Regions from separate parts of the Gilliamella sp. Gris3-2 genome, predicted to be linked through region 1. Evidence: riboswitches for the same ligand, from Rfam matches in the RefSeq annotation. Region 1 holds a riboswitch; the other holds the start of a gene.
The links. Region 1 has a riboswitch for preQ1 ahead of queD (6-carboxytetrahydropterin synthase QueD). Riboswitches for the same ligand answer to the same signal wherever they lie in the genome.
Positions count from the first base shown of each region.

Region 1 (7,915 bases):
TGTAACTGATTTTGATAAGGCACAATAACTACACCGTTCGGACGCCACATCTCGTTGGCGAAATGTTCTTGCGATGTACCTTGCTCAACACCAACACGCTTACCTTTCAATGACTCAGCATTAGGCATTAAATTAGTACCCTCTTTAACAATCAAACGTGAATAAGTCATAAAGATTTCGTCAGAAAAAGCGATCTGTTTTTTACGTTTTTCGGTCATCATTAGCGAGGACGAGATAATATCAATCTTTCTTGATAATAACGACGGGATCAACGCATCGAAGTCGGTCGATTGAAAAGTACATTTAATATTGATCTTTTCACACAATGCTTTCGTGAGTTCAATGTTGAATCCAGTAACTTCACCATTAGCATCAATAAAATCAAAAGGCGCATAGGACGTATCCGAACCAACTTTAATCGATTCAGGTAAGGCAGCATAACTTGCCATTGGCAAGCTTAAACAACCAAAAATAACTAATTTTTTTAATAAATTCTTCATGTTTAATCTTTCCTTTTTTATTTAAGGCAATAATATAACGTGTTCTAAGGTAATTTTATAATAAAAAAAAGTTATTATTGTGGTGTATAAAATTAGAATTACTTAATGGCAAAAACGCTAGACAAAATAGTTAAAGTTGTTACTTTTAACAACTAACAAAAAGCTAGTTTGATTATGCTTTGGTTGCAAAACCTTGAAAACGGTTTTAAAAAAATTTTGTCAAAAAGTTTCAGGTAACTATATGTTAAAGTATAAAATGAGTTGTTTTGTTGGGTTCAGGTTTGTGTTGTTGTTATTTTATTCATCAGACATCCATTTTGCGAAAATAATGTTTGTCTGATTAAATTCTAAGTATTATAGGTAAACTAAATTGTATCAAGTATAAAAAACCGACCATAGAGGTCGGTTTGTCTTTTGAAGTTTTATCACTGTTGGGCTTCAATGTTGCCGCCAACTAAATCTAGATGAATAGTTTTACCTGGGACTAATTTACCTGACAGTATTTGTTGTGCCAATGGGTTTTCGATCTCTTGTTGGATCGATCGTTTTAACGGTCTTGCGCCATAAATTGGGTCAAAGCCAACCTTAGCTAACTGTTCAAGTGCAGCATCCGAAATATCCAATTGGTAACCGCGTTCTTCTAAACGTTTTTCAACGTGTGCTAACTGAATTTTTGCGATCGCTTTAATGTTTTCTTGACCTAATGGGTGGAATACCACTGTTTCGTCAATACGATTGATAAATTCTGGTCTAAAGTGTTTGGTTACAACCGTCATCACTAGAGATTTCATTTCGTCATAACTTAGTTCAACTTGACCTTGAATTAGGTCAGAACCTAAGTTTGATGTCATAATTATGACAGTGTTACGAAAATCAACTGTGCGACCTTGACCATCTGTTAAGCGCCCATCATCCAATACTTGCAGTAAGATATTAAAGACATCTGGGTGTGCTTTTTCGACTTCATCAAGTAAAATTACTGAGTATGGTCGTCGTCTAACTGCTTCGGTTAAATACCCCCCTTCTTCATACCCAACATAACCTGGAGGCGCACCAATTAAGCGAGCAACGGAGTGTTTTTCCATAAACTCTGACATATCTATACGCACCATAGCATCTTCGCTGTCAAACATAAAGTTAGCCAATGATTTGCAAAGCTCGGTTTTACCGACACCCGTTGGTCCTAAGAATAGGAATGATCCAATCGGTTTATTTGGATCTGAAAGCCCTGCTCGGCTACGTCGAATCGCATTTGCAACCGCTAATACTGCTTCATTTTGACCTATTACACGTTTATGTAAGGCATCTTCCATGTGCAATAGTTTATCTTTCTCGCTCTCAAGCATTCTAGAAACTGGAATACCTGTCGCTTTAGATAATACTTCTGCAATTTCGTTATCGGTCACTTTGTTACGCAATAACTTCATGGTTTTGCCTTCTAACTGCGTTGCTGAAGCAAGTTTCTTTTCGAGCTCTGGAATTTTGCCATATTGTAATTCTGACATTTTGTTCAAGTCGCCAGCTCGACGAGCTTGCTCTATTTCAGTACGTGCCTTTTCTAGTTCTGCTTTGATGTTTTGAGTCCCCGAAACAGCTGCCTTTTCTGACTTCCATTCTTCTTCAAGTGAAGCATATTCCTTTTCTTTTTCAGAAAGTTCATCATTTAACATTTGTAGTCGCTTTTTACTCGCATCATCAGATTCTTTTTTAAGCGCTTGTTGTTCAAGTTTAAGTTGAATTATGCGCCTTTCAAGTCGATCTAAAGATTCTGGTTTTGAATCCATTTGCATACGAATACTTGATGCGGCTTCGTCAATTAAATCAATCGCTTTGTCAGGTAACATGCGATCAGAAATATAACGATGCGATAATGTAGCCGCAGCTACGATTGCAGGATCGGTTATTTGCACATGGTGATGCAGTTCATAACGTTCTTTTAAACCACGCAAAATAGCGATCGTATCTTCAACTGTTGGTTCGGCAACATAGACTTTTTGGAAACGACGCTCTAACGCAGGATCTTTTTCAATATATTGACGGTATTCATCAAGCGTTGTTGCTCCCACGCAGTGTAATTCACCGCGAGCTAATGCGGGTTTTAACATATTACCAGCATCCATTGCTCCATCGCTTTTTCCTGCGCCAACCATGGTATGGATTTCGTCAATAAATAATATAATGCGACCTTCTTCTTTTGCTAAGTCTTTAAGCACGGCTTTTAGGCGTTCTTCAAATTCCCCTCGATATTTGGCACCAGCAATTAATGCACCCATGTCTAATGATAAAACGCGTTTATTTCGTAATCCTTCAGGGACTTCACGGTTAACAATGCGTTGTGCTAATCCTTCTACAATAGCAGTTTTCCCTACACCTGGTTCCCCAATTAATACTGGATTATTTTTAGTACGACGTTGTAATACCTGAATAGTTCGACGAATTTCTTCATCACGACCAATAACAGGATCAAGTTTACCTTGTTCTGCTCGTTGAGTTAAATCAATGGTGTATTTTTTAAGTGCACCGCGTTGATCTTCTGCATTAGGATCGTTCACGTTATCGCTACCTCTTACTTGATTAACTGCTTGGCTAAATTTATCTTTATTAACACCTGATCTTTTAAGAAGATCGCCTAAACTGCCCTTATCTTCTAAAGCGGCTAATATAAAGAGTTCTGATGAGATATAGCTATCACCGTTCTTTTGGGATAATTTATCGCAAAGATTTAATACTCGAACAAAATCTTGCGATGGAATAACATCTCCACCCACACCTTGAACTTGGGGTAATCGGTCAATAGCTTGAGCTAATTCTTGTTGTAAATTAACAATATTTGCACCTGCTGCAATCAATAAAGGCATTACACTACTCCCTACTTGATTAAGCATGGCTGATAGGACATGCACAGGCTCTATATATTGATTGTCTTTACCTAATGCCATTGACTGCGCATCAGCTAAAGCTTGTTGAAACTTATTTGTTAGTTTATCTAACCTCATAGTGTTTATCTCCTGAGCAATAAATTTGGATTAAACGCTTAACACATTTAATCCATTTGCATGTGATCTAAATGAGTGTTGCAACCTAAATTTCAAGAGCAAAGTTAAAATATTTTTTACAAAATTTATACAACAAAATTATCAAGTATGTAAGAATTAATTGACATAAAAATAAAGCTGTTTGCAATTCAAGCAATTACATCTAAATTTCGTTTTAAGATATACTGGTAAGATGACAAATTCACTTTTATCCCTTATATTGTTACCTTTATTTTGTTAGGTTCGCTAACCGTGGTTCGTAACCCATCCCACGAAAAAAAACTAGGAATATAAAATGTTCAAAATAGCCAAAGAGTTTCAATTTGATGCTTGTCACATGTTAGATGGGCACAATAAAAAGTGTCATAATCTGCACGGTCACACTTATCGCCTATTTGTTGAAATTAGCGGAGAGCTTATTGATAACGGCTCAAGCCAAGATATGGTCATGGATTATGCCGATTTAAAGCTAATAGTTAAACAACATATTGTCGATCCGTTAGATCACGCCTATCTTTACAATCAACATAACCCTAATGAGTGCCGTATCGCGTCGTTACTACAAGAAATGGATCGTAAAATTTTTGCCTTTCCCTGTAGAACCACCGCAGAAGGAATGAGCAAATTTATTTTTGATTGCTTATCGCAATATTTGCCTGTTTCGATGATCAAACTATGGGAAACGCCAACTTCATATTGTGAATATCATCGGAGTTAATGATGATTGAATTTCGTATTGTTGAAATCTTCGAATCCTTACAAGGCGAAGGTTATAATACTGGCATGCCTGCTGTTTTTATTCGTTTTGCAGGATGCAATTTAAATTGTGCCTGGTGTGACACTAATTTTCGAAAATTTACTCGATTCACGTTAGATGCTTTAATGACTAAAGTGAGCGAATATAAAAGCAAAAATATTATTATTACAGGTGGCGAACCAACAATGGTTAAAGCGTTACCTGAATTGCTTTTGCCACTCAAAAAAGCGGGTTATTTCATCGCCATTGAAAGCAACGGTCTTGGTAAAGTCGATCCGCTTATTGATTATATTGCGCTAAGCCCTAAATTTTGTTATCAGTCACGCTATCAAAAAATAGTACAACCAATAGCAAATGAAGTACGCATAGTAGCCGAAAATCACTGCGATTTTATTCCTTTTTGCCAATATATCGAAACTCATATTCAAGCCAAACGCTATTATCTATCTCCTTGTGAAAAAGATGGTGCATTTAATATGTTTGAAACGATAGAGTTGTTAGGAAAAATCAACCAAAATCGACTGAATAATAAATGGCTTTTGAGTGTGCAAAGCCACAAGTTTGCCAATATAGAATGATAAATTAGTACTAAAGAGAACTAATTAAATATTCATAAAATCAAGAAGTTTTATTAATTTTAATTGAATAATTGTTTAATCTATAATAACCTCATATAAATTATTTATATGGAATTAACTGTCATGCGTTTTTGCTATTGTTTATTGCTAACTTTGTTTACAACTCCAGTTATAGCTTGGGATATAGTTTGTGATAATACTTTAACTTGTCGTGTTATAGAATATAGTGATATATCTGATACAGGAGTGATAAAATCGTCAATTTTATTCCAGCGAAAAGCGGGGGCCAATCAGCCAGTTGAAATTTATGTTAGAACAAAAAATAACAAAGAAGAAGATGAAGAAGGTATTGAAATTAAAAACACTCAACAATTAGATAATTCATTGGCTGCATTCATTAATCAAGAGTATTTAGGCGAATTAAAAGAAATACAAAATAATATTTATCAGTTGTCACAATTCCAAGCTACAAAAATTATTCAAGCATTTACAAAAAATGAGAAAGTTATATTCCGTAACAGTAGAAGTCAATCATTTTATACCAATGGCGGATTTTATGATGTCATGTTAACAATGGACAAAAAACAAGGACGGGTTGGTACAACTGGCGCAGTTATAGCACATGGTAATAAAAATGAATCAAACGTTTATGCACCAATACCTGTACCAACTATAAAAAAAGGTAAAGTAATTGCTCCAGAACAAAGTCAAGAACTTAATATCAATGAAGTAATTAAAATATTCCCTCAATTCAAAAAACGCTATATACATGAAGCTAAATGTGATGCTTATGATTTAGAAGATCCTTATTATGATGAAACACAAGGATATGATAAAAGATTTCGGTTAATTAAATTAGATAATAAGCACGATTTACTTGAAACTAGGTGTTGGTTTAGCGCATATAACTCAGGTAACGCCTATTGGATAATTTCCAACACTGCTAAACTAAGTAATAAAAATATAAAATTTATAAATAATGAGGGCAATACATACAAAAATGGAACAATATCCAGTATAGCTAAGCTAAGAGGTGAGGGAGATTGTTTAGAAAAATCTAGCTGGACTTGGAATGGACATAAATTTATGCTTTCCTCTAATATAAGTACAGGTGAATGCTTAGGTTTTGACGGTGGGGCTTGGGAATTACCTTCTTTTGTTAGCGAAATAAAATAACAATTGAACAATAGAAAGCCTTCAGATCTTATGGCGGTTTAAATATTATAATTTTATATATTAACATTTACCGCAGATCTTTATACTATAAATATTTTACAAAGCAGCTAAAAATTGAAGGTTTTTAGCTTAAAAAAACTCTTTTATTCAAACCAGATCATTGATGCCATTCTACCAGTTCTATTTTCACGTCGATAAGAGAAGAATTCATCTTGTTCAGTATAAGTACAATAATCACCACCAAAAATTTGCGTTACTCCTACTGCTTGTAAACGTTGTTTGGCAATTAGATATAGATCTGCTAGGTATTTTTGTTCAGTTGGGTTGATCAATTTAAACGCTTCTTGTGCTTTTGGATCGACTTTTTCAAATTGTTGTTTGACTTCAATACCTACCTCAAATTTTTTGACACTAATGGCTGGTCCCATCCAAGCAATGATGTTTGATGGCGAGCTTGAAAATTTTTTGATTGTTTCTTCTAATATACCATTACATAATCCTCGCCAACCAGCATGGACAGCTGCAACTTCGTCACCTTTTGTTGTACAAAAAAGGACAGGCATGCAATCTGCGGTTAACACCACACTAACTTGCTTAGGTTGATTGGTATATGATCCATCAGCTTCAAAAGTTTGATAAGAATCGATGTTACCTGTTGGAGGCTGTAAAGCAATTTGTGATATATCAAGCACTGTTGTGCTGTGAGTTTGCGTTAACCAATACGGTTCGCTTGGTATTTGTTCGGCTTGAATAATTCTTCGGCGGTTTTCAGCAATATGTTCTGAATTATCACCAGTTCGATTTCCCATATTTAAACTTACAAATGGCGCTAAACTAACACCACCAGTTCGTGTTGAAGTAAAGGCATGAATTTTTTTTGGGGCTGTCCAATATGGGTAAATCGATTTAATCATATTCATCACCAATCTAGTTCATCTTTATGCTGTTCGGTATCTTCTTGTAAAGCTTGTATTAAATTTTGCATATCTTCAGGAATAGGAGCATGCCATTCCATTTGTTCACCTGTTATAGGATGATATAATCGCAACATGGTAGCGTGTAATGCTTGGCGATTAAAATCGCGTAAAGTTTGAATAAAAGATTCACTAGCCCCCTTAGGCGGCCTTGGTCTTCCACCGTAGAGTGGGTCACCAATTAGTGGGTGAGCAATATGTGCCATGTGCACTCGGATTTGGTGAGTTCGCCCTGTTTCTAAGCGCAATCGCAAACGTGTATGTAGGCGATATTTTTCCATCACTCTATAATGGGTAACCGCTGGTTTACCCGTTGGGAATACAGCCATATGTGTACGTTTGGTTGGATGACGGGTGATAGGCTGATCAACGGTTCCTCCTGCGGTAATAATCCCAATGACCACAGCTTCATATTCGCGTGTAATTTCGCGTAGTTGAAGTGATTCGACCAAATGTGTTTGTGCCATAATAGTTTTAGCTACAACCATTAGCCCTGTTGTATCTTTATCTAGACGATGCACAATACCTGCGCGGGGTACGCGTGCTATCTCAGGATAATAATGCAATAAGGCATTTAATACCGTACCATCAGGATTACCTGCTCCAGGATGCACAACTAAATCACGAGGTTTATTAATCACCAAAATGTCATCATCCTCGTAAACAATATCAAGCTTTATATCTTCCGGTTGATGATAAGTTTCTTGTTCAATTTCAGCATTAATAGTTATTATTTCGCCACCGAGCACTTTTTCTTTTGGTTTATTAACGATAACATCGTTGACAGTGACTTTATTATTAATAATCCAATCTTTTATTCTTGAGCGTGAATAATCAGGAAAAAGCTCGGATAATGCTTGATCTAAACGCATTCCTAGTTGACTTTGTTCGATTT
Region 1 covers NZ_LZHB01000071.1:25,579-33,493, forward strand. The annotation lists gene A9G32_RS10230 (lysine/arginine/ornithine ABC transporter substrate-binding protein) at 1-500, opposite strand, end outside; gene clpB (ATP-dependent chaperone ClpB) at 926-3,496, opposite strand; PreQ1 riboswitch class I at 3,782-3,827, shown strand; gene queD (6-carboxytetrahydropterin synthase QueD) at 3,831-4,253, shown strand; gene A9G32_RS10245 (7-carboxy-7-deazaguanine synthase QueE) at 4,256-4,870, shown strand; gene A9G32_RS10250 (DUF1176 domain-containing protein) at 4,979-6,046, shown strand; gene pgeF (peptidoglycan editing factor PgeF) at 6,190-6,960, opposite strand; gene rluD (23S rRNA pseudouridine(1911/1915/1917) synthase RluD) at 6,966-7,915, opposite strand, start outside.

Region 2 (7,915 bases), on a different contig from region 1:
ATACAGTCCGCATATTATCAATAGCTAAATTGATTGTTACTAGTGATGGATCATCGGCCGAAGCGACAGTTACAACTTGATAATTTCCTTTTTTCCCCCCAATGAAAGTATAATCACGCTTAATAACTTGTCCTGTATCAGTGGTAATTTTTACTGAACAGTTATCAACAATACGTCTTGCACGACATGTTCCTTCTACATCATAGTCAACCACAACTGGATTCTGTGATATTTTATAATCATCAATTAATCCAGGATAATTTCTTATGGCCATAAATAAAGCTAACGCAAAGAGAAGTATTGCTGCAAGTAATCTTCTTATTTGATGTAATGAGCTTTCTTGCTTTAACTTCATGACTTTTAAAGAGCGAGTTGGAAATACTTCTACTAATTTATTCATCAATGCCATTTTATCAATATACTCCTTATTAAAAATAAAAATTTCATGTCTAAAGGCTAAAATTGTGAATTTAAAAGCTAACCTTTAATCACAATAAAACAAATAATTTATTTGTTATTTTTTATTAAATTAGACTAAATATTAACATAATATTTACTTTGTAGGAATTACTCATATTGTTTACAGCAATTTGACAAACGACTTCAAATTAAATAACCCTAGAAAACTGCTGCTGCCTTGCCATTTTTCGCATATAAATATCAAAGCACATACAAATATTGCGTATCAATAAATGTCCTTTAGGTTGGACTTCGATTATATTGTTATTGATTGTCACTAATCCATCTTTTTGCAATGGCGCCAGTAATTTTAAATCTTCAGCAAAATAATCATCAAATTGAATTTGGTATTGTTGTTCAATAACATTTTTATCTAAATGAAAATGGCAGATAAGCTGTTTTATCACATCACGACGAATCTTATCGTCACGATTTAAGGTGAATCCTTTCCATAATCCATGTCCTTTTTGCTCAACCTGAGTTTGATAGATTTTTAGATCTTTCTGATTTTGCGCATAACTATCACCTAACATACTAATGGCCGACACACCAAGTCCAAGTAAATCAGCATCGCCTTGAGTTGTATACCCCTGAAAATTACGATGCAATTTATTTTCTTGTTGAGCAATAGCTAATTCATCAGAGGGCTTAGCAAAATGATCCATACCGATAAAGTGATAACCAGCTTCGGTTAACTTTTTAATGCTAGTTTGTAGGATCTGCAATTTTTGATTGGCATTAGGCAAATCATCATCTTTAATTTTTCGTTGGGCAGCAAAACGGCTCGGTAAGTGGGCATAATTAAATACACTTAAACGATCGGGAGAAATATCAATCACTTTATTGAGCGTTTCGGCAAAACTTTCAATGGTTTGTTTTGGTAGGCCATAAATTAAATCTAAACTAATTGAGTGAAAATTATTTTTACGTGCTTGATTAATAAGAGACCGTATTAATGTTTCATCTTGTTCACGATTAATTAGGCTTTGGATTTCGTGATTAAAATCTTGAATTCCCATACTTAGCCTATTAAAACCAACACTTGCTAAATGGTCAATTGTTTGTTGTGTTATTTCACGCGGATCAATTTCGATGGATAGTTCGGCATTAGCAACAAAATTAAAATGCTTTTTTAACGAGGTAATCAATCGAGTAATTTCAGCATCGTTTAAAAAAGTTGGTGTACCCCCTCCCCAGTGCATTTGTGTTACCGTGCGATGTTTAAATAATTTTGCGCGTTCGGCAATTTCAATATCTAAAATGTCAAGGTATTTGGTAACTTTTTGTGTTTGGCGAGTAATAAGCTTATTACAACCACAGAAATAACAAAGCTTATGACAAAACGGAATATGCACATAAAGCGATAACGGTTTTGTGGGATAACGAGTTGCCGCCGATAAAAATTCTTGCTCATTAAATTTTTCGTTAAATTCAAGTGCAGTAGGGTAAGAGGTATATCTTGGGCCAGAATAATTATATTTTTCAATTAACGCTTGATCCCATAATTGCGTATCAGTCATGCTTTTTACTTCCGCTTATGTCTATCTTTAGTGTTGTTATTTTTATGAGTTTTTACTATTGCTTTTTGTTGGTTCTTGATTTTGGTTTTAATTTTGATTCGATTAGTTTTATTTAAATATAACAATGTGCAAATCAATAACCCAAAATATAAACTTAACATAATTAATATTGGCACTATGAATTGCTCACTTTTAATTATTAATTGACTGAATAAAAGTAATGGATTCTAAGTTTAAATTATCAGTAGGAATATTACTTTTGGATGATATTCCTACTCATATCAAGACACATACTATCACGATTGCTAATTATATTTTCCTATTATTAGTTTCGTTTTAATAAACTAACAATATCTTCTTTCTTTTCGTCTAATTCATCAAAATCATCAAAGTCGTCATCAGTATAACCAAGCTCTTGCATCAGTTCATCGATACGATTCAATTTGCTATCAAGATAAATTTGTTGATCTTTAGTGAGTTTGGCTTTTTGCTCGACTAGATCAAGTAACATATCTAATTTTGGATCGTTCTCTAATTGTTCTAATTCTTGTTGAGGTGATAAAATCGTTTTAATTGTTTTAGATTGTTTAACAGGTTTTTCTATATTGTTAGAATCTTCAACAATTAAAGAAATAGGTTTTTTGCTCCCCACTCTTGGATCTTTGGTTGTTTTTGTCGAATTTTTATTTTTATTATTATTTAGTTTATTAAAGCGAGAGCCACTTGGCAAACCTTTGTGTTTGCGTTTACGCTTCAGTTCCCGAGATTCTTCATTAATCTCTTGACGGCTTTTTTTAGCTTTCTGTTTTGATTTATTTTTTAACATAAAATCTCTGTCTAATATTAGGGTTAATCATTTTACAAACGTATTTTATCAGTAAGTCCAAAATATAGCTATGATGAAGACGTCATGCTAATTTAAGATTGTAAAAAAATAAATTTATGTATAATCTGAGACGAATAAATTTGTTAGACCGAATTAGAGAACAATAAAATGAAAAATCACTTAAGCCCTTATCTGAAATTCAATCGTCAAGAATGGGCTAGCTTACGTAATACGGTACCAATGACTTTAACAGCAGAAGAATTAGTTTCGTTACAAGGTATTAATGAAGATTTATCCATGGATGAAGTGAGTGAAATTTATTTACCTTTATCTAGATTACTTAATTATTACATCAGCAATAATTTTAATCGGCAAGCTGTTTTATCTAAATTCTTAGGTAAAAGTCAAAAAACACCTTACATTATTGGCATTGCAGGCAGTGTTGCTGTAGGTAAAAGTACTACCGCTAGAGTACTACAAGCATTATTAACCCGTTGGCCTGAACATCGCAAAGTATCTTTGGTAACAACTGATGGTTTTTTATATCCAAATAGATATCTTGAAGAACATGGAATAATGAATAAAAAAGGGTTTCCTCAGTCTTACGATATAAAAAAATTGCTTAATTTTGTTGCTGATATAAAATCAGGACAGGCACAAGTTAAAGCACCCGTTTATTCTCATTTAGTTTATGATATTGTCGAAGATGAAGAAATCGTTATTGATAGTCCTGACATTTTGATTCTTGAAGGTTTGAATGTACTGCAAAGTACACTGAATTATCCACAAGCGAATAACCGAGTTTTTGTTTCGGATTATGTCGATTTTTCAATTTATGTTGATGCTGATATGTCATTATTACATGATTGGTATGTAAATCGGTTTTTAAAATTTAGGGAGGGTGCATTTAGCGATCCTAACTCTTATTTTAATCACTACTCAAAACTTCCAGAACATGAAGCTACAAATATTGCCAATCGTATTTGGCGAGAAATTAATGAATTAAATTTAGTTGAAAATATTTTACCTACAAAAGAACGAGCGAACCTTATTCTAACTAAAGGTAAAGATCATAAAGTCAATTGTGTTCAATTAAGAAAATAAAATTAAGGAAAAATTCGTATGAAATCAGTAATTCGGTTAGTAAGTAAATTGAGTGTCATTACGTTAGCTATCTCATTATCATTTGGTGCTTATGCTTCAAATGAACAACTAAAGGGACTTACGTGTGAAAGCAAAAAACAGGCTATTGAAAAACAGATTGATTATGCTAAAAAAAATAATAATTCTCATCAAATCCAAGGGCTTGAAAAATCATTACGTAACTTAAATAAGCATTGTTCAAATGATGATTTAGAAGCCAAATATAAAAAAGAGATTAACGAAAAATCAAATAAAGTGGCTGAAAGAACTAAAGAATTAGAACAAGCAAAATCAAAATCAAAAGCGAAAGATAAAGATAATGAACAGAAAATTGTCAAACAACAAACAAAATTAGCTGATGCTGAAAAAGAACTTAATAAAGCTAAAACTAAATTATCTGATTTTTATAAAGAATTGGGAGCTAAATAAACGATATCAGGCAGAGTATTTCCCGATTCTTGATTTATTTGCTCTTCAACGATATTTTATTATTAACACCATCAATAGTTATTGTTGACGGTGTTAGTTTTACATTTTTTATAAATCTATTGTCATACTAGACTTTTTAAAGCAAAAAGAGTATGGTGTGCGCCTTGTTACGTGGTTCGTGAACCTCCCACGCTAAAAAACTAAGGAAAAATAATGAGTAAAATTACACTACTAGGCGATCAGTCTGTTCGCTATCCAACAACCTATTGCCCTGAAATACTCGAAACGTTCGATAATAAACACCCGAATAACGATTATTTTGTTAAATTTAATTGCCCAGAGTTTACTAGTCTTTGTCCTATCACGGGGCAACCTGATTTTGCGACAATTTATATTTCGTACGTACCCAATATTAAAATGGTCGAAAGTAAATCGTTAAAACTCTATCTGTTCAGCTTTCGGAATCATGGCGATTACCACGAAGATTGTATTAATATCATTATGAAAGATCTTATTAAATTAATGGATCCTAAATATATCGAAGTCTGGGGAAAATTTACACCTCGTGGCGGCATTTCGATTGATCCTTATGCCAATTATGGCAAATCGGGTACTCATTGGGAACAAGTTGCGGCTAATCGATTAGCCAATCACGACATGTATCCAGAAAAAGTGGATAATCGCTAATTTAATCTATCTTAACAGGAACATTAATGCAAACTCGTAAAGCACTAGTTATATTTTCTGGTGGGCAAGACTCAACCACTTGCTTACTGCAAGCCATTGCTGATTATGGACGTGAAAACGTTCAGGCAATCAGTTTTCGCTATGGTCAACGCCACGCAATAGAGCTTGAAAAAGCCAAATGGATCGCTGATGATCTTGGTATAGAGCAAACTGTCATTGATACATCAGTTATCAAACAAACTACAAATAATGCGTTGATTGATGACGCTCAAGAAATTAAAGCCGCTCAAGATGGCGATTACCCTAATACCTTCGTTGATGGGCGTAATATGCTTTTTTTACTTTTGGCTGGCTGTCATGCTAAGCAACAAGGAATTTCTGACATTATTATTGGAGTTTGTGAAACCGATTTTAGTGGTTATCCAGATTGCCGTGATGTCTTTATTAAATCAATGAATGTATCAATGAATTTAGCCATGGACTATGCGTTTAATCTCATCACGCCACTGATGTATTTGACTAAAGCGCAAACGTGGGAAATGGCTGATAAACTAGGTTATCTTGATTATGTTCAAAAACATACCCATACCTGTTATTACGGTGTTGAAGGGGGATGTGGTAAGTGTCCAAGTTGTTTATTGCGCAATAAGGGCCTACAAGAATATATGGCTCAAGCTAAATAAATTCATTCATCATTGGGTTCTCTCACCCCATTAAAAAGGAAAAAAGATGTACTTAAATGTTCATTCAGAATCGATAGAAAAAAGTTTTACCTGTAAACAAAAACAAAAAGCGCTTTACTGGTTGGCTTTTTTTCACATATTAGTTATTGCTTCAAGCAATTATTTAGTCCAAATTCCATTCGAAATTTTTGGTTTTCAAACAACTTGGGGGGCATTCACTTTTCCGTTTATCTTTTTAACTACCGATCTGACTATTCGAATTTATGGTGCTAGTTTAGCCAGAAAAATCATTTTTGTTGTAATGATTCCTGCATTGTTATTTTCATACCTGATTTCGGTACTATTTTTTGAAACCCATTGGGTTGGATTATCAGCATTGACGGAATTTAATAGCTTCGTATTTCGAATTGCATTGGCAAGTTTTGCCGCTTATTTAGTTGGTCAACTAATGGATATTACTGTTTTTAACTATTTAAGAAAAAACAAATCATGGTGGGTTGCCCCAACAGCATCAGCAATATTTGGTAATGGTATTGATACTATTGTTTTTTTTGCTATCGCATTTTATCAAAGTAACGATGAATTTATGGCAAATCATTGGATCGAAATTTCGTTAATGGACTATAGTTTTAAAATTCTAATTTGCGGATTATTCTTTTTGCCACTTTATGGTGTCATTCTCAATTTTATCCTAAAAAAGTTAGTTGCAATGCCTAGAAACAATTAATCATTAAAATCTAAATTTTAGTTACTCACCTAAATAAACATAAACTCATTTATTTTTTTGATGAGTTTTATGTTTAATATTGAAAAATACACTAATATTTCACAACACTCAAAGGTCAATATAGCCTTTTATCCTGCGTCGGGCAGCCGAAGGCTTCATTCTGCATCCTGTGCTAGGTTTTTAGAAAATTTTGCCAAAAACTAGCGCTTTAGTATTTAGTTAGCTATAATTTTGATTATTTTATGGCAAAACGCAGCTCATTAAAAAATAAACAACTATAAAAATAAAACACAAATTAACAGGAGGTTAGATATTGTGTGCTATAATAATAACAGGCATTGGCAGTGCTATACCTTAAATCTATTTAAGTTTTACCGTAATCAAAAACAAACTCCATTTTGCTTTTTATTATCAAATCTAGCGAAATCGCCAAGATTGCCGTCGATTTCCAACTTGTTATCCAAATTAGCCATAGTTTTTGCACCATTGTTGTTATTGCCATATTCAGTGAGTTCGCAGGCGTTGTTAGCTCGGACCTCACAGGTTATTAACGGCTCTGCGCCGTATTTGACGCTTGATGGTGGCGTCACTAAATTAACTACAACTGATGATTTAATAAGTATTAAGTTATCGGACGGTCAAGTTTTCACTCCACAAAATAATAACTCAGCGATGACGCCAATTCATTTACCTAATGCAGGTGATACGCTTGCTAATATTGAAATGATAGTTCCACCATCAACCGACTCTGTGAGTATAAGTAGCTTGGTAACACAAGGTAATTGGGGAGATGATGATGGAGATGGACAGGGAGCTAATAGTGTCACTGCGACAGGGAATATATCAGTATCGTTTACTGATAAAAATAGTAATGCCGTTAGTCGCAGTGATATATTAGATATTTGTAATGCACCTTATAGGATAACATTAAGTAGTACGGATGCTACTTTAGAAACAAAGTATGGTGTGCCAAATAGAAGTACTTTAAACGGAAATACGGTGTCATATTATATCAACCCAAATTCACAGCAGCCTAAAGTTTGCTATGTAAGGCCTCGTTTGATATTTGGTGGTACTAATTTTGCTGGAGATAATCCTCGCTTTGCGGGTCCATCTAGTATATGGGATCCTACTAAAGGTTTTTTAACACAGTCAATTAATCCATCTTCTTATAGCCTTAATTTTCCCACTACGGGGGCAGATGGATTATATTTTGATTTGGATATAGGTGGGGTGGATGCAAGTCAGTTGACCTGGTCTTCAAAAACTTACGGAGGGATAACTGCAACAGTGAATTGGGTAAAACCTCGTTCAGACTCATTCACCATTCCATGCCGATGGTGCACGGGCACTACTACATATGATGATTGGATTACAGATAAATCCAAAAACGTAACGCGAGTAACGTTAAATGGTCCTAGGGCGAATAATATCCAAATAC
Region 2 covers NZ_LZHB01000028.1:114,213-122,127, forward strand. The annotation lists gene A9G32_RS05275 (hypothetical protein) at 1-409, opposite strand, end outside; gene hemN (oxygen-independent coproporphyrinogen III oxidase) at 609-1,979, opposite strand; gene yihI (Der GTPase-activating protein YihI) at 2,305-2,805, opposite strand; gene coaA (type I pantothenate kinase) at 2,974-3,909, shown strand; gene A9G32_RS05295 (DUF1090 domain-containing protein) at 3,928-4,377, shown strand; PreQ1 riboswitch class I at 4,543-4,587, shown strand; gene queF (preQ(1) synthase) at 4,591-5,064, shown strand; gene queC (7-cyano-7-deazaguanine synthase QueC) at 5,091-5,747, shown strand; gene A9G32_RS05310 (7-cyano-7-deazaguanine/7-aminomethyl-7-deazaguanine transporter) at 5,794-6,474, shown strand; gene A9G32_RS05315 (hypothetical protein) at 6,790-7,915, shown strand, end outside.
Region 2: linked by a shared signal. The riboswitch ahead of queF (preQ(1) synthase) and the one ahead of queD (6-carboxytetrahydropterin synthase QueD) in region 1 are both predicted to bind preQ1.